Regions from separate parts of the Williamsia phyllosphaerae genome, predicted to be linked through region 1. Evidence: riboswitches for the same ligand, from Rfam matches in the RefSeq annotation. Region 1 holds a riboswitch; the other holds the start of a gene.
What was found. Region 1 has a riboswitch for S-adenosylmethionine ahead of IEV93_RS14745 (bifunctional o-acetylhomoserine/o-acetylserine sulfhydrylase). Riboswitches for the same ligand answer to the same signal wherever they lie in the genome.

Region 1 (9,299 bases):
CACGCCGGGCAGGTGGTCGAGGTTGACCAGCTCGAGGATGGTTGTCGTCAGCCCGCTTCCCGCCAGCGCGGACAGCCCGAACGACACGACCAGGGCCACGAACAGACCGAGCAGTGCACCGAGGTCACCGAGCTTGGTCTTGACGAACGACGACGACGGCGGCTCGGTCCCCCACTGCACGGTCAGTGCGTTGCGCAGGTTGGCCATCCATCCGAGGCCGGAGTAGACCGCGAGGACCAGACCGATGACACCGATCGACGCCCGCGACGAGATCGCCTGGTCCATCAGATCCTGCAACTGGTTGCCCATGTCGCCCTGCACCGAATCGGCGATCTTGTTCTTCGCGTCGTCGAGGAGATCGGGGCTCGCGACGAACACGAAACCCGCCGCGGCGAACCCGATCATCAGCAGGGGGAACAGCGCCAGGATGCTGAAGTACGTGGCACCCGCCGCGAAGAAGTCGCCCTTGCTGCTCTGATAGCGGCCGCCGGCACGGATCAGATGATCGAGCCACGGGTACTTCGCACGCAGGGTCTCCAGGCGGGAGGGTGTGTCGTCGGAGGACTCCGCGGTCTCGGGGGTCGTGGTCTTCTGCGTGTCGGCCATCATCGCTCCCTGCTCGTCGGCGGTGGGCTGCTGCGTGCCTCGCCGAAGCTACGTCCTCGGCAGGAACCCCACCCTGTCATAGGCCGTTGCCAGCGTCTGCGCGGCCACGTCTCGGGCCCGCGCGGCCCCCCGCGCCAGGATGGCGTCCAGCTCGCCCCGATCGGCGAGCAGGTCGGTGACCCGGCCGCGCAGCGGCTCGACGAACTCGACGAGCACCTCGGCGGTCTCGACCTTCAGATCGCCGTATCCCTTGCCCTCGTATCCGGCCACCAGGTCGGCGATCGGGGTACCCGTCAGCGCGGACTGGATCGAGAGCAGATTGGACACACCGGGTTTGTGCTCGACGTCGAACCGGATCTCGCGCTCGTTGTCGGTGACCGCCGACCGGATCTTCTTCGCCGACCGCTTCGGGTCGTCGAGCAGGTTGATCAGTCCGGCGTCGCTGTCGGCCGACTTGCTCATCTTGGCCGTGGGGTTCTGCAGGTCGTAGATCTTGGCCGTCTCGCTGACGATGTGCGCGGTCGGGACGACGAACGTCTCCCCGAACCGGGAGTTGAACCGCTGGGCCAGGTTTCGGGTCAGCTCGAGATGCTGCCGCTGGTCCTCCCCGACCGGGACGCGGTCGACCTGGAATGCGAGGATGTCCGCGGCCATCAGGATGGGGTAGGTGAACAGCCCGACGCTGGAGGAATCCGCGCCCTGCTTGGCCGACTTGTCCTTGAACTGCGTCATCCGGCTCGCCTCGCCGAACCCCGTGATGCACGACAGCACCCAGGTCAGCTGCGCGATCTCCGGGACGTGGGACTGCACGTAGATCGTCGCGCGCTCGGGATCGACACCGACGGCGAGCAACTGGGCGACACTGACGTGCGTGCGCTCACGCAGCGCGGCGGGATCGTGCGGCGCGGTGATCGCGTGCATGTCCGGGATGAAGTAGAACGCCTCGAAATCGTCCTGCAGCGCCACCCACTGCCGCACCGCACCCAGGTAGTTGCCGAGGTGGAACGAATCGCTGGTGGGCTGGATACCGGACAGTACCCGGGGGCTGGTCATGGTTGCCGATTCTTCCATCCGTGCACAAACAGGTTTCTAGGCGTACTCGACGGTGACCGGGGCGTGGTCCGACCAGCGCCGGTCGTATGCCTCGGCCCGCTCCACGCGGGCCGAGGACGCGAGCCTCGCCGCCGTCGCGTTGGCCAGGTGGTAGTCGATCCGCCATCCGGAATCGTTGTCGAAGGCCTTGCCGCGCCACGACCACCAGGAGTACGGCCCCGGCTCGTCACCGCGCAGCGACCGCACCACGTCGGTCCACCGACCGGCGAGCAGGTCGGCGACCCACTGCCGCTCCTCGGGGAGGAACCCGGGACTCTTCGCGTTCGTCTTCCACGCCTTGAGGTCCAGCTCGGTGTGCGCGATGTTCCAGTCACCGCCCACGACGACCGCACGCCGCTTGCGCGCGAGGGTGTCGAGGTGGGTCGCGAAGGAATCCATGAAGCGGAACTTGTCGTCGCGCTTGGATCCGTCCGAAGCACCCTTGGGGAGGTACAGCGACCCCACCGTGAGCGCGGGCCGGTCGTCGGCGGCGGCGAAATCGGCCTCCAGGTACCGGCCGGTGTGATCGAACTCGTCGCTGCCGAAACCTCGGCGCACCGCGGTGGGCGGGAGCGTGCTCAGCACCCCGACGCCGGCGTGGCCCTTGACCGACGAGTCGACCATCGACAGGTGCCATCCGGCCTCGAGCGCGGGAGCCAGGGCCTCTCGGGCCTGCTCCTCGGTGGCCCGGATCTCCTGCATCAGCACGAAGCGTGAGCCGATCGGCTCGCCCAGCCAGGGCAGCATCCCGGGGTTGTGCGGATTGCGTTCCTTGACCGCGGCGCGGACACCGTTGACGTTGGCTGTGGTGATCGTGAAGGGCACGGCCGCGAGACTAGTGGACGGCCATCGGCGTATCGATATCGGCCGCAACGGAGTTGGCCTTGCCGGTGGTGCGTCGCTGCGCGAGGACCGCCACCGCGAGCATCACCAGTCCGGCGACGCCGAGGCCGGCCCCGAGCACCGACGGTGCGCGGTAACCGAACCCTCCTGCGATGACCAGGCCACCGAGCCAGGCACCGCCGGCGTTGGCGACGTTGAGCGCGGAGTGGTTGAGTGCGGCGGCCAGGGTCTGGGCGTCGTCGGCGACGTCCATGAGTCGTGTCTGCAGTGCGGGCACCAGCGCCGAGCCGGTCACACCGACGACGAAGACCAGGACCAGCGCGGTCCAGACGTTGCCCGCCACGGCGACGAACACCAGCAGGGCGACGACGATCGAGACCAGTCCGGCGACGAGCGTCCCGACGACGTTGCGGTCGGCGAGCGCGCCGCCGACGATGTTGCCGACGACCATGCCGATCCCGAAGAGCATGAGTGCGATCGGGACGAGGCCCCCGGGGAGACCGGAGACGTCGGTCAGGGTCGTGTGGATGTAGGTGTAGAACGCGAACATGCCGCCGAAGCCGACGATCCCGATCAGCAGGGTGAACCACACCTGCGGGCGGGCGAGGGCGCCGAGTTCGGTCATCGGATTGGTCATCGTCATGCCCGTCAGCGTGGGCAGGTACCGGATCAGGGCGGCGATGGTGAGCAGTCCGATGACGACGACCACGCCGAACGCGGTGCGCCACCCGAGCGAGTCGCCGAGCCACGTGGCGGCCGGGACACCGACCACGTTGGCCACCGACAGGCCCATCATGACCTGACCGACGGCCTTGGCGCGGCTGCCCGCACCGGCGAGGTGGGCCGCGACGAGCGCGGCGACACCGAAGTAGGCACCGTGGGGCAGACCCGCGACGAACCGGGCCGCCATCAGCGTCCCGTAGGTGGGAGCGAAGACCGTCGCGGCGTTGCCGATCACGAACGCGACCATCAGAGCGATGAGCAGGGTCCGTCGCGACATCCGCGCGGTGGCCGCGGCGATCAGGGGCGCGCCGACGACAACACCGAGCGCGTAGGCGGAGATGACGTGGCCGGCGGTGGGTTCGCTGATGTCGAGCGAGCCGGCGATGTTCGGGAGCAGCCCCATCGAGACGAACTCGGTGGTGCCGATGCCGAAGCCGCCAAGGGCGAGCGCGAGGATCGCGACCCGTCGGGTGCGGGCGACCGCCGCGCAGGACGAGTCGGGGTGGGTGTTCAGCGCGGTGGCCATGGCGCACTCCTCTCACACAGGGTGAACCGTCAGGTCCGCTTGCGATGGGGCGCAGCGCACACCGGTGGGCGCCACGAGTCACCTCAACGGTCGACCTCGTGAGAAAGATTCCGAGGATGCGGGTGAGTTGCTTCACACCCGCCCCGAGGTCAGGACGCTTCTGCGCCACCGTGGGAGTCGTCGGTGGTCGACGACTGGTCCGAGTGGGAGCCCGCCGACGGCGTGCCCGTTGTTCGGTCGGGGGTCGGCGGCGCGGTGGGCGACGCCGTGTCCGGGGACGTGGTCGGGGTCGACGGCGACGGTTTCGTCGGCCGGAACCTCGTGAGGACTTCACCGAGCCGTTCTCTCACCGCCGCCCGCAACGGACCGGGAGAGGAACCGGGCGTGGACGGGGTCATCGGGCGCGGGGGTATCGGGCTCGGGCTCGGGCTCGGGCCGTTGTTCGAGGTCAGTGCAGGCGGAGTGGACGCGGTCGGGACATCGACGTTTGCCCCGGCGCCCCGAACGGGTGCGGTGGCAGGCACACGACCGGCTACGCGCTCGCGGACGACCACGGCCCAATCGCTCGCGAATCGAATCGGGTACCGGGCGATGCCGCGAAGGGAGACGAGCAGCCGAGCCTGTGCTGCGGGATCTCCCCGGAGCGCGCTGCCGATCGTGAGCAGATCGGGAAGCGTGGCCCCGTGGCCCAACTCCGGGTACTGCGGACCCCTCGCCTGGAAGAACGCGAGCACCGGTTGGATCCGCGCGAGTTCGGGATACCGAAGCGGGATGTAGTACGAGTGGACATCGTCGAGGGCGTGCACTCCGACACGGTTGAGCAGGATCGAGATCGCCATCGGTCGGGCGAGCAGGACGGGCCCGGTCGGTTCAGGACCTTGCCCCAGCGCGGCGGGGTCCCTCATGTACTGGCCGTACTCGAAATGCTTCGTACCGAATGCGAGCAGCGCATCGAGGGCGCCGACCGGATCATGGAGGGGATCGGGCAGGTCGCAGATGGGGTCGCCGTCGACGCACACGTCGAGCACCGGGATGTCGCCGTAGCCACCGGGCCCACGCGGCCCGCGCATCCCGAGCCCCGGTATGACACCGACCATGGACAGTTCGACACCGCGCCCGCGGGAGTCCCCGGTGCGACGCGGATCGGAGTACAGCTCGCCGGACACGATCGGGGCGCCGTTGCTGTCCTTGGTCGCGATGGCCTGGTCCGGATCGGAGGCGAGCGCGTGGAGCTCGTCGCCGGCGATGGCTGCCCCTTGCGAGTAGCCCACGATGACGACCGGGCTCTCCGAACACCCGGGCGTCGCCCGGTAGGCCGCGATGTCGCGGTGCACGGCGGTACGACCGGCGGCCGCACTCGCCGCATAGGACGTGGCACCCAACGGCCACACATTTGCCGGATAGTCCACGTGTTCCACGTCGTATCCCTCGTAGCGCGAGGCGATGTCCCGGGTGTGGTAATTCAACGGATCGTCGTTGGTCCCGTCGAGGATGAAGACCTTTCCCGACGAAGGACAGGCGGCGCTCTGGGCCTCGACAGCGGACGCGACACCGCCCTGGAACAGCACCAACACGACCGGTATCGATGCCGACGCAACGGTGAGCGCGAGTCGCGCACGCAAGATCTTCACTGAAGAAACCACTTTCGTCCGGTGCCGACACCAGCACGCCTGGTTTCTCAGAATATGGATTCACGACATTGTCGGAAATCGTTTGAACGCACGAATAATTCACAGAACAATGCGCAAATGAATGCATTCATTGTGCATTCGCTAACAATTCTTTTCCTCGCGCGCGGGGGTCCGGCGACCCGATCCCCGAGGACCATCGCGAACGCAAGGCGGGCCGCCGTTGCGATCGCTCTGCGTCAGAGCCTTCCGTCGGCGAAATCCCGGTGTTATATCCTTGACGCCAGGTCATGAGTATCAGCGTCAAGCCCCGGCTTGCTGATCGGCAACCCTCCAACCGCGGTGGGGTGCTCCGGGTGATTGACCGGGTTGTGGACGCCCACCGCATGCGGTGAGGCCACGGCAAGCGCGGGTCCGAAGGTCGGACCCACACCGGGCACCGTTGCCCGGCCGACCGAAAGAGAGCTCCATTCAGATGTCTGATCTCCCGTACGACGGCACCCTCGAGCCCGAGGATCCCACTCTGAACTGGTCCTTCGAGACCAAGCAGATCCATGCCGGCCAGACCGTGGACGCGGCCACCTCGGCACGCGCACTGCCGATCTACCAGACCACCTCGTACACGTTCCGCGACACCCAACACGCGGCCGACCTGTTCGGACTCGCCGAACCGGGCAACATCTACACCCGCATCATGAATCCGACGCAGGATGCCGTCGAGCAGCGCATCGCCGCGCTGGAGGGTGGCGTCGCGGCGCTGCTGGTGGCGTCGGGGCAGGCGGCCGAGACCTACTCGATCCTCAACATCGTCGAGACCGGCGGACACGTCGTGTCCAGCCCGCGCCTCTACGGCGGTACCTACAACCTCTTCCACTACACGCTGCCGAAGTTCGGCATCGAGGTCACCTTCGTCGACGACCCGGAGAACCTCGACTCGTGGCGGGCCGCGGTCAAGCCCAACACCCGGGCGTTCTACGGCGAGACGATCTCGAACCCCAACAACGAGATCCTCGACCTCCCCGGGGTGTCCGGCGTCGCGCACGAGAACGGCGTCCCGCTCATCGTCGACAACACCGTCGCCACCCCCTACCTGATCAAGCCGCTCGAGCACGGCGCCGACATCGTCGTGCACTCCGCCACCAAGTACCTCGGTGGCCACGGCACCGCGGTCGGCGGCGTCATCGTCGACGGCGGCACGTTCGACTGGCGCGATCAGCGCGACGGAGTCGACCTGTTCCCCGGGTTCACCACGCCCGACGCGAGCTACCACGGCGCGGTGTTCGCCGACCTCGGCGCCCCGGCCTTCGCGCTCAAGGCCCGCGTGCAGTGGCTGCGTGACACCGGTGCGGCCATCTCGCCGTTCAACGCATTCCTGATCTCGCAGGGCATCGAGACCCTGAGCCTGCGCATCGAGCGGCACGTCGCGAACGCACAGAAGGTGGCGGAGTTCCTCGAGGGTCATGCTCAGGTCGAGTCGGTGGCCTACGCCGGCCTGCAGTCGTCGCGGTGGTACGAGCGCGGGCAACAGCTCGCCCCCAAGGGTCAGGGCGCCATCGTGGCGTTCGAGATCACCGGCGGCGTGGACGCGGGCAAGCGCTTCGTCGACGCGTTGACGCTGCACAGCCACGTCGCCAACATCGGCGACGTCCGCTCGCTGGTCATCCACCCGGCGTCGACCACGCACTCGCAGCTGGCTCCCGAGGAGCAGCTCGCCGCCGGCGTGGCCCCGGGACTGGTGCGCCTCGCGGTGGGCATCGAGGGGATCGACGACATCATCGCCGATCTGGAGACAGGATTCGGAGCGGCCAGGTAACTGTGAGCATCGACCCACGGGCACTCTCGGTGTCTGCACCCTCGGAGACGACATCCGACTGGGAGACCCTCCCGGACGGGCAGCTCACCAGCGTGTCCGTGGGTCCGATCTCGCTCGACAACGGCGAACGGATCGACGACGTCACCATGGCGTTCCAGCGCTGGGGCCGTCTGTCACCCGACCGTGACAACGTCGTCCTCGCCCTGCACGCGCTCACCGGCGACAGCCACGTGACCGGCCCGGCCGGTCCCGGTCAACTCTCCCCCGGCTGGTGGGACGGTCTGATCGGACCGGGGTGCGCGGTCGACACCGACGAGTGGTGCGTCGTATCGGCCAACGTGCTCGGCGGGTGCAACGGATCCACCGGCCCCTCCTCCCCCGACTCCGACGGCAACACCTGGGGGTCGAGGTTCCCGCAGATCACCGTGCTGGATCAGGTCCGGGCCGAGGTCGCCCTGATGGATGCGCTCGGGATCGACTCGGTGGCAGCGGTTCTCGGCGGATCTATGGGCGGCGCCCGTTCGCTCGAGTGGGTCATCGGCTTTCCCGAACGCGTGCGCAGCGCCTTGATCCTGGCCGTCGGACCGCGGGCCACCGCCGACCAGATCGGCACGCAGACAACGCAGATCGCCGCGATCAAGGCCGATCCGCACTGGCACGGCGGCGACTACCACGGCACGCCCGACCGGCCCACCGCCGGCCTCGGCATCGCCCGTCGGATCGCGCACATGTACTACCGTTCCGAGCCCGAACTCGACAGCCGCTTCACCAATGAGCCTCAGGGCGACGAGGATCCGCTGGTGGGCGGGCGCTACGCGGTACAGAGCTACCTCGAGCACCAGGCCGACAAACTCGTCGCGCGATTCGATGCCGGCAGCTATGTGGTGCTCAGTGAGGTGCTCAACCATCACGACGTGGGACGCAACCGTGGCGGGACGCGCGCGGCTCTGCAGGGGTGCCACGTCCCGGTGGTCGTCGGCGGCATCACCTCCGATCGGCTCTACCCGCTGCGGACCCAGGCCGAGTTGGCCGAGCAGATGCCCGGCTGCGTCGGCGGACTGCAGATCGTGCACTCCGACAACGGACACGACGGATTCCTGACCGAGTTCGACGCCATCGCCGATCTCCTCAAGCGCACCCTGGAACTCGCGCGGCGCTGACCCGGTCCCTGCGACGCAGGGGGCCTCAGCCGACCGGGGCGGTGGTGGGTGTCCCCGGCGCCGATCTGCTCGGGGCGCGGTCCAGCGGATTGGGGTAAGGCGTCAGTGTGCGCGTGGGCGCGTCCTTCGGCGGCGGCACCGATCCCGAGTACGGATTCGGCGAGCCCGTCTGCGACCCCGGCACCGCCGGTGTACTCGGACCCGGCGCCGAGTTCTCCGGCGTGATCGTGGAGGTCGGCACCTGCGACGAGGGCATGGTCGGCAATTCTGTTGTCGCCCAACCGGGACGATTCGGCACCCGCGGTGACGCGGGTGTGAAGGTCTCCACCGGCGCCTGCTCGGTCGTCGTCTCCGGTGCGATCGTCGTCGAGGACTCCGGGACCGCCGGGGCGACCGAACGAGTGGGCGAGATCGACGTCGCCGAGGTCGCGGTGGCGACGTTGACCGCCGGTTCGCCGACCACCGAGGACGCCGGGCCGGACGGGGTGAGCACCTCCGGCGAGGAGTTGCCGGTGAGGGCGGCTCCGACGGCGTAGACGGTCAACATCGTGCCTGCGAGCAGAGCACCGACGACGGCCAGCGGGACCGCGGAGAGCCAGTCCCGGTGGCGACGACCGCCGATGAAGGCCAGCCGCAGTGGGGCCGCACCACCCGACCCGGCCAGCAAGGCGGCACCGATGGCGCACAACAGTTCCGGTGACTCCGGGCGGATCACCTGGGTCGGTCCGTCGCGCTCGACGACGGCGTGCAGTGCGGGGATGTTGGCGAGACCACCGACGAGGACCACGGGCACCGACGCGGAGTCGACGAACCCGGTCACCTCGGTGATCAGCCTCTCGGCCATCGTGGCGATCGCCGCCTCGAGCATCGACACCGACATCTCCCGGTCGACCCCGGCGACCTGGAAA
Region 2 (9,299 bases), on a different contig from region 1:
ACATGCGAGTGCCACTGCGACACGGCCGCCCGACCCACCTTCCACATCGTGGTCAACCTGTCGACGCTGCTCGGCCTCGACGACGACCCCGGCTTCCTCGACGGCAACGGCATCATCGACGCCGACACCATGCGCTCACTCCTCGCCCAGGCAGAACGCGAGTTCATCCGCCCCGAACCACCCACACCGGACGCCACCGGCTACCGACCCAGCAAGAAACTCCAGGCGCTGATCCGCGCCGGCGAATTGTGCTGCACCTTCCCCGGATGCAGCGCCCCCGCATGGCACACCGATCTCGACCACACCGACCCGTTCAGCACAGGCGGCCGCACCACGCGCACAAACCTCAAACCCCTGTGCCGATTTCACCACCGCATCAAGACCTTCACCGCCTGGCGCGACCACCAGGACGAGATGGGGACCGTGTTCTTCCAATCCCCCACCGGCCACATGTTCCTCGGCAACGCCTACACCGGCACCGACCTGTTCACCGCACTGCGGTCGCCACCATCACCCACCGACCACCCCGCCCGCCGACACCTCGACGCCCTACGAACACGGCAGCGAGATGCTCACGCACGACTCATCGAACACAACCGGGAGGCAGAACCACCCCCACCGTTCTGATCAGGCGGCGCGGCGTGCCGAGGACTCGCGCAGCCGCGGCAGCACCTCGTCGACCACCAGCACCGCGGTGGCCAGGCCGTCGATCGGCGTGATGATCACGGCGTCGGCGACCTCGGCGACGTAGAGGTCCTCGATCAGCGTGCGCAGACCGTTGGGGGTGCCGACGTAACGCAGGGTGTCCGACGTCAGGGTCTCGCCGCGACGCAGCAGTTCGGCGCGGGCCGTGGAGGCCTCGGGCGCGATGAGCGCCTCCACCTCGAGGGCGACCACTAGATCGGCCGGGTCGTCGGCGGCGTCGGCACGCAGGCGGGCCCGTTCCCGGATCGACTCGCTCAGCGTCGAACGACGGATGCGCACGACGCGGGCGGGATGGGCATCGACCGGACGCGGGCCGCTCCACGCGATGGGGTGATGTTCACCGTCGATCGCGACGGTCAGTTCGGGGCGGAGCCGGGCGGTGGTGGTCATCTGGAGCCTTCCGATGCTGTCGCGGTGAGGTGCCGCAGTGCGTAGAGGAGTCGGTCGATGTCGTCGGCGCCGGTTCCGAGGCCGAAGCTGACGCGGACCGCCCCCTCGGGGTGACCCAGACGGTTCAACAACGGATGGGCGCAGAACCGTCCATCGCGGACGCCGATTCCGTGGGAGTCGTTGAGGAACTCGGCGACCGCACGCGGCGTCCGCCCCGCGATGCAGAACGCGGCGATGCCCACCCGGTCGGAGGCGTCGGACCAGATCGACAGTGGTTCGACCCCGGAGATCGAGTCGAGGCCGGCGTCGAGGCGGCAGCGCAGAGCGTGCTCGTGCAGACCGATCCGCTCGTGGCCGAGGTCGGTGATCGCGTCGCATGCCGCGGCGATCGCGACCGCGCCGAGCACATTCGGGGTACCGGCCTCGTGACGCGCCGGGCCGGTGGCCCACTGCACGTCGGTGTCGGAACCGTCGTCGACTGCGGTGTCGAATCCGCGGACGTCGACGGTGGCTCCCCCGCCCGCGAGGTACGGCTCGGCCGAGTCGAGCCAGTCGCCGCGTCCGGCCAGCACGCCGCACCCGAACGGTGCGTAGAGCTTGTGACCGGAGAACACGAGGTAGTCGATGCCGTGGCTGACCATGTTCAGCGCGCGGTGCGGGGCGAGTTGCGCGGCGTCGACCAGGATGCGGGCGCCGGCGCTGTGCGCGATGTCGGCGAGGGTGGTCAGTGGGAGTACCTCACCGGTGACGTTGGACGCGCCGGTCACGGCCAGCAGCGCCGCGGGAGAGCGCTGGAGTTCCTCCGACAGGGCGGTGATCGTCTCGGCGAGCGTCGGCCGACAGGTGACCACGCGGGCCCCGGATCGCTTCCAGGGCAACAGATTCGCATGGTGCTCGATGTCGAGGACAACGGTGTCGCCGGGGGTTGCGCCCGCGAGCAGGTTGATCGCGTCGGTGGTGTTGCGGGTGAAGATCACGTGGTCGTCGGCGCGGGCCCGGACGAACCGACGCACCGACACCCGCGCCTTCTCGTACCGATCGGTGGTCAGCTGCGACAGGTACCCGGCCCCGCGGTGGACGCTGGCGTACTGAGGCAGGGCCTGGCCGATCTCGGCGGCCACGACCGACAGCGCCGGTGCGCTGGCCGCGTAGTCGAGGTTGACGTAGCGGACCGAACGTTCGTCGCCGTCGAGCGCGGTGGTGATGTCCGCACCCACCAGGTCGGCGATCGGTCCGGGCCCGGCCGGAGCGGTCCGTTGCACGCGGACGGGTTCGAAGAAAGTGTCGGCCCGCGGGAACGTGATCGGGGTGGGGGCTACAGCAGTCATGGAAGTGGCAGTCCTCTCGAGTCGTGTGGGACTCGCGAGGAGTCCGCGCTTGCACACGCCGGTCTCGTACGTGTGCCTGGTCGTCACCCGGAGCACCCCACCGCGGTTGGAGGGTTGCCGATCAGCAAGCCGGGGCTGTGCGCTGATACTCATGACCTGGGCATAAGGATGCTCGCCGACCATCGGGGGTGTCAATCGAGGTGTGGCGTGTGACACATTCCACGTGCCCATTCCGAGCGGCGTCGTGGGCGGAATTGCGGTCACGGTGATCGCAAACCCCCCGGGTAGCGTTGACCGTGTGTCCTTCCACCTGTCCCGACCACATGGATCGGTCCGCGCGGGCGCGCCCACGGCGCAGTTCTCCTCTGCGGCCGACGCCGTCGCTGCGATCGCCGCGGGGCGCGCGTCTGGTCGCCCGATGGCGGTGGTCGGTGCGTTGTCGTTCGACACCGCCGCGCCCGACGCACTCGTCGCGGTCGATGGTCTCGAGCACGGCGATCCGTCGCTGCCCGACGCCGAGCCGTTGTCGGTGCCGATGACGCTGACCGCCTCGGTTCCCACGCCGGAGGTACACCGCGAGCGGGTCGCGGCCGTCATCGACCGCATCGTCGCCGGCGCGGCCGACAAGGTGGTGCTCGCGCGGTCGATCGAGATGCGGGCGGACGTCGATGTCGACATCGACGAGTTGGTCGCCGCGCTGGCCGCCGGCAACCACGAGCACAACGGTTTTCGCGTCGACCTCACCCCGGCAGGCGCAGGTTTCGCCGGACACACCCTGGTGGGCGCGAGCCCGGAGTCGTTGGTGCGCAAGATCGGTGACCGTGTGACGTGCCGGCCCTACGCCGGGTCGGCTCCCCGCTCTGACGATCCCGACGTCGACGCGGCTCGGGCGGCGGCACTGTTGGCGTCGGCCAAGGACCATTACGAACACCAGATCGTGGTCGCCTATCTGACGTCGGTGCTGGCTCCGCTGTGCACGACGTTGTCGGTGCCCGACGAGCCGATCCTGTTGAGCACCGGCGAGATGTGGCATCTCGCGACGCCGATCGAGGGGGTGTTGCGCGACCCGGACGTGACGTCGCTCGATCTGGCGATGCAGCTCCACCCGACCCCCGCGATCTGCGGCACCCCGACCGAGGCCGCGCGCACGATGATCCTCGAAACCGAGGAACCGCGTGGTTTCTATGCGGGCGCGGTCGGGTGGTGCGACACCGACGGCGACGGCGAGTGGATGGTCAGCATCCGATGTGCGGAGGTGTTCGCCGACCGACGGACGATCCGAGCGTGGTCGGGCGGCGGCATCGTCGCGCAGTCGGATCCGGCGGAGGAGTTGGCCGAGACGTCCGCGAAGTTCGCCACGGTACTGCGAGCACTGGGCTGCCCCGACCTGCTCACCTGACCTGGTCCGTGCCCAACTGGCGCATTCAGGTGCCCAACTGACGGAGTTACGTGCCCAACTGGCGGGGTTACGTGCCCAACTGGCGGTCAGACGGTCTCGTCGACCGGGACGGCCGCGTTGCGGCGCCGCTCGCGCCACCAGGCGACCGCGAAGTAGAGCAGGACCAGCACACCGACGATCAGGCCGCCGTAGAGCAGCAACCGCGCACCGACCGCGGCGCCGACGAGGTAGCCGAGCATCCCGACCGCGATGACCCAGACCAACCCACCGATCACGTTGGCGGTGAGGTAGAGCTTCACCGGCATCCGCGACATCCCCGCGACGAACGGCGTCAGGGTGCGGACGTACCCGATCCAGCGCGCGGCGATGACCGCCGGGATCCCCCGGTGTTTGACCGCGCGCGACACCTTGTCCCACCGTTGCGCACCGATCCTCCGGCCGAACCGGGAGTTGACCACCCGCGGCCCGAAGTGCCGTCCGAGCGTGAAACCCGTTGCGTCGCCGGCGATCGCGGCGACGCACGCGCCCGCGATCAGCCAGCCGACGTTGGTCGATCCGATCGCGGCCGCGACACCGCCGGTCAGCAGGGCGGTCTCGCCGGGCAGGATCAGCCCGAGCAGCGCGGCCGACTCGGTGTAGACCAACGTCCACACCAGCAGGTAGACCACCCATGGCGGAGTCGTCTCGATGACGCCGATCAACCAATCGATCACCGACTGCACCGCCGCGGCCTCCCGGCTACAGGGCCTGGTTCAGGTCGCCGACGAGATCCTCGACGCCCTCCAGGCCCACCGAGAGTCGGACGACGCTGTCCGAGAGTCCGATCGCGGCGCGCCCGTCGGGCCCCATCGCCCGATGGGTCGTGGTCGCGGGGTGGGTGATCAGCGACTTCGCGTCACCCAGATTGTTGGAGATGTCGACGATCGCGAGCTTGTCGAGCACCTCGAACGCGCGCAGTTTGCCGGTGACGTCGTCGCGGTCGTTGAGTTCGAACGTGACCACCGTGCCGCCACCGGTCATCTGCCCACGAGCGAGCTCGTACTGCGGATGTGACTGCAGGAACGGGTATTTCACCCATTTGACCCGCGGGTCGTCCTCGAGGAACTGCGCGATCCGCAACGCGGAGGCGGTCGAGGCGTCGACCCGAAGGCGCAGCGTCTCGAGCCCCTTGAGGAGCGTCCACGCGTTGAACGGACTCATGGCAGGACCGGTGTGCCGCATCAGGGTCTGCACCGGGCCGTCGATGTACTCCTTGGAACCGAGTACCGCGCCGCCCATCACCCGACCCTGGCCGTCGATGTGCTTGGTGCCGGAATAGACCACGACGTCGGCTCCGAGTTCGAACCCGCGCTGCAGCAGCGGCGTCGCGAAGACGTTGTCCAACACCACCTGTGCACCGGCCGCGTGGGCGAGCTCCGACACCTTCGCGACGTCGACGAGCGACTGCATCGGGTTCGACGGCGTCTCGAAGAACACCGCCGTGGTCGGCACCGACAGCGCCTCCTCCCACTGCGAGAGGTCCTCCCCGTCGACGAAGACGGTCTCGACACCCCAGCGCGGCAGGATCTCGTTACACACCACGAAGCACGACCCGAACAGGCTGCGGGCGGCGACCAACCGGTCACCGGCCTTCAGCAGCGCGCCCAACGACACGAACACGGCGGCCATCCCGCTGGCGGTGGCGAAACACGCCTCGGCGCCGTCGAGCAGACGCAGACGCTCCTGGAACATGGCGACCGTCGGATTGCCGTACCGGGAGTAGACGAAACGCTGGTCCTCGCCGGTGAACGCCCGTTCGGCCGCGGCGGCCGAGGAGTAGACGTACCCCGAGTTGAGGAACATCGCCTCCGACGTCTCGTCGAATCCGGAACGCATGAGACCGCCACGGACGCCGATCGTCTCCGGGGAGACGCCGGGTGGGAGGTCGCGGCCCTGCGGAATCACGATGACCGCGCAGTCACGACTGACGCCAGGGCAGCCCCTGCGCCTTCCAACCGACGACGCCGCGGTGTCCGTTCGCGTCGGTGGCACCCTCGAAGCCCTCGCTGATGTTGTAGGCCTTGGCGACACCGTCGGCGGTGGCGGTCTGCGCCGCACCGACCGAGCGCTGACCGGACCGACACAGGAACAGCACCTGGTTGTCGTCGGTGACGCCCGCGTCGCGCAGTTGCTCGACGAAGTGCTGGTTGCGTTGGCCGTCGGGGAAGCTGACCCACTCGATGAGGACCACCTCCTTGCCGAGCTCGGACAGCTCGGGGACTCCGACGTACGACCATTCCGCACGGGTGCGGACGTCGACGAGAACCGCGTTCGGGTCCTCGGCGAGGATGTCCCATGCCTGCTGGGGTGACAGATCGCCTGCGTAACTCATCCCAAAAGAGTGGCACAGACCCCGTGTGCCTCGCACATGGCGATTCTCACGGGCCCTTCGGTCCGCAGACCTTCCAGTCGTCACCCTGCTTCACCAGCGACAACGGCAGGACCTGGTTCGACGGGTTCTTGTTGTAGTTCCAGTGCATGTTCGCCGTCGCGGACGCGCCGTTGACCGCGGTCTCGGTGATGTCGGTGACGACGATGTTGCCGTGCTCGTCCCGCGAGCGCTGCGCGGCGTCGCGGAAGGTCGCGGCCGACGGGAAGGTCGACGCCTTCTGGTCGGTCTCGCAGCTCGCGTCACGGAACTTGTCGTAGGTGATCGAGTTCTTGGCCGTGTAGTAGTCGTTGATCGCGTGCGTGATCTTGGCGGTGTCGGTGAGCCGCTCGGACGCGGGCCGGACGAAATGGAACAGACCGATCGCGCCGAGCGCGAGGACCACGATGACGACGGCGATGAGAAACGGCCAGGCGGCCTTCCACCCCGGGTCGTCCGGTGTATCCGGTCCGGACGGGTTCACAGAGGAGTCGGTCGTTGCCATGGCCGCGATTCTATCGAGCGCGACGGCCCGACCGATTTGCCCCGATCCGCGACTCGGTGTCACTGTAGAAAGTGAGTGCAGCCTTGCCTTAGCTGCACCGGGATCGAAGGAGTACTGATGCACCGTCGCCTGAGCGTCGCCGTCACCGCCGTCGCCGCGACCCTCGTCCTGGGGGCGACCGCCGCGTGCTCGCCCCCCTCCGAGGACAGCGCAACCGAGAGCTCGGCATCCGTCGAACCGGGCGCCCTGCCGGTGACGATCGACCACCGCTACGGGTCGACCGAGATCGAGACCGCGGCCTCTCGCGTCGCGACGCTGGGCCCCGGCGACGCCGACACCCTGCTGGCGCTGGGCATCACGCCCACCACGATGGTGCCGTTCTCGGACCCGACCGAGAAGACCGTCGTCACGCCGTGGAACAAGGACCTCCTCGGCGAGAACCGCCCGGTGATACTCGCCGGCGCCTCACAGGACCTCGCGAGCGCGGTGACCAAGGCCATCGCGACCAACCCGCAGCTCATCGTCGCGGTCAACAACGCGGTGACGCAGAACGTCTACGACAACCTCGCGAAGGTCACCGACACCATCGTCCGTCCCGCGCAGTACGAGGACTGGCAGGTCCCGTGGACCGCGTCGACCACCGAGATCGGCACGGCCGTCGGCAAGCCCGAGGAGACGAAGAAGCTCGTCGCCGACACCGAGCAGAAGTTCGCCGACGCGAAGGCGGCCAACCCGCAGCTGGCGGGCCGCACGAGCGCGGTCATCCTGGGCTCCACCGGTGGCGGCGTCAGCATCTACAGCCCCGGCGACGGTCGCGGCCAGATCCTCACCAACCTCGGGATGACGTTCCCGGAGTCGCTGAAGAGCACGATCACCAACGGGTTCTACGGGTCGATCTCCGACGAGAACCTCAACCTGCTGGGCGGTCTCGACAAGCTCGTGGTGACCGACTACGCGGGGTCGACCGAGAAGCTGAAGGCCAACCCCGCGTTCACCAATCTCGACGTCGTCAAGCGTGGCGACGTGGTCTACGTCGACGCCGAGACCGGCAGCGCGATGTCGGTGCCGACGGTGCTCACGATCCCGTGGGTGCTCGACAAGCTGGTGCCGCAGCTGGCGAGCTGAGCGTCCGCGCCCCCACGTGGGCAAATACACTCCGCCGCGGTTGGCATAGGGTGCATCCCGACGCCTACCGTGGTAGGAGGCCTGCGCGAGCAGTCACCCGTCCCGACCAGAAAGTAAGTCTGAGCACATGAGCGCTGAGAACCGTCCGCTGCGAGTCGCCATCGTCGGTGCCGGCCCTGCCGGTATCTATGCCGCGGACGCGCTGATGAAGTCGGACACCGCCAAGGAGCGCGGGGTGAGCATCGATCTGTTCGAGCGGATGCCCGCACCGTTCGGGTTGATCCGCTACGGCGTGGCCCCGGACCACCCGCGGATCAAGGGCATCATCACCGCCCTGCACAAGGTCCTCGACAAGCCGCAGGTCCGCCTGTTGGGCAACGTCGACTACGGCACTGACATCACCCTCGACGACTTCAAGTCCCTCTACGACGCGGTGATCTTCTCCACCGGCGCGACCGACGACCGGGCGATGGACATCCCCGGCATCGATCTCGACGGTTCCTACGGCGCCGCGCAGTTCGTCGCCTGGTACGACGGGCACCCCGACTTCCCCCGCACCTGGCCGCTCGACGCCGAGAAGGTCGCGGTCATCGGTGTCGGCAACGTCGCACTCGACGTCGCGCGGGTGTTGGCCAAGACCGGTGAGGAACTCCTGCCCACGGAGATCCCGCCGAACGTCTACTCCGGTCTGACGAACAACAAGGCGATAGAGGTGCACGTCTTCGGACGCCGCGGACCCGCCCAGGCCAAGTTCACCCCGCTCGAGCTCAAAGAGCTCGACCACTCCCCGACCATCGAGGTCATCGTCGACCCGGAGGACATCGACTACGACGAGGGTTCCGCCGTCGCCCGACGTGGGTCGAAGATCACCGACCAGGTCGCCACGATCATCGAGAACTACGCCATCCGCGAGCCCGGCGACCGCCCGCACAAGCTGTTCCTGCACTTCTTCGAATCCCCCGTGGAGATCCTCGGCGCCGACGGCAAGGTCGTCGGGCTGCGCACCGAACGCACCCAGCTCGACGGCACCGGCAACGTCAAGCCGACCGGCAAGATGACCGACTGGGATCTCGGAGCGGTCTACCGCGCCGTCGGGTACCTCTCGGACAACCTCCCGCAGATCCCGTTCGACGAGCAGGCCGGTGTCATCCCCAACGAGGCCGGCCGCATCTTCGATGACGGCGAGCACCTGGTCGGGCTCTACACGACCGGCTGGGTCAAGCGCGGACCCATCGGCCTGATCGGGCACACCAAGGGCGACGCGAACGAGACCGTCGAATGCATCCTCGACGACATGAAGGCCGACAACCTCAACGCCCCCGGATCACCGGAGGAGTCCGCGGTCATCGAGCTGCTCGAGTCGCGCAGCATCCCGTTCACCACCTGGGACGGCTGGTACCGACTCGACGAGCACGAGCGCGCACTCGGTGAGGCCGAGGG

Region 2: it holds a riboswitch for S-adenosylmethionine, as region 1 does, so the genes downstream of both, IEV93_RS08070 (aminotransferase class V-fold PLP-dependent enzyme) here and IEV93_RS14745 (bifunctional o-acetylhomoserine/o-acetylserine sulfhydrylase) in region 1, are expected to answer to the same signal.

What each region holds. Positions count from the first base shown of each region.
Region 1 is NZ_BMCS01000002.1:174,801-184,099, forward strand. It holds gene yhjD (inner membrane protein YhjD) at 1-606, opposite strand, end outside; gene trpS (tryptophan--tRNA ligase) at 655-1,659, opposite strand; gene IEV93_RS14730 (exodeoxyribonuclease III) at 1,696-2,523, opposite strand; gene IEV93_RS14735 (MFS transporter) at 2,534-3,790, opposite strand; gene IEV93_RS14740 (PE-PPE domain-containing protein) at 3,940-5,421, opposite strand; SAM riboswitch class IV at 5,705-5,833, shown strand; gene IEV93_RS14745 (bifunctional o-acetylhomoserine/o-acetylserine sulfhydrylase) at 5,894-7,231, shown strand; gene metX (homoserine O-acetyltransferase MetX) at 7,234-8,391, shown strand; gene IEV93_RS14755 (Hsp70 family protein) at 8,417-9,299, opposite strand, start outside.
Region 2 is NZ_BMCS01000001.1:1,703,093-1,712,391, reverse strand. It holds gene IEV93_RS08080 (HNH endonuclease signature motif containing protein) at 1-627, shown strand, start outside; gene IEV93_RS08075 (hypothetical protein) at 628-1,095, opposite strand; gene IEV93_RS08070 (aminotransferase class V-fold PLP-dependent enzyme) at 1,092-2,423, opposite strand; SAM riboswitch class IV at 2,464-2,580, opposite strand; gene IEV93_RS08065 (isochorismate synthase) at 2,722-3,822, shown strand; gene IEV93_RS08060 (DedA family protein) at 3,909-4,535, opposite strand; gene IEV93_RS08055 (O-succinylhomoserine sulfhydrylase) at 4,561-5,769, opposite strand; gene IEV93_RS08050 (rhodanese-like domain-containing protein) at 5,780-6,193, opposite strand; gene IEV93_RS08045 (Rv0361 family membrane protein) at 6,240-6,734, opposite strand; gene IEV93_RS08040 (ABC transporter substrate-binding protein) at 6,852-7,859, shown strand; gene IEV93_RS08035 (FAD-dependent oxidoreductase) at 7,987-9,299, shown strand, end outside.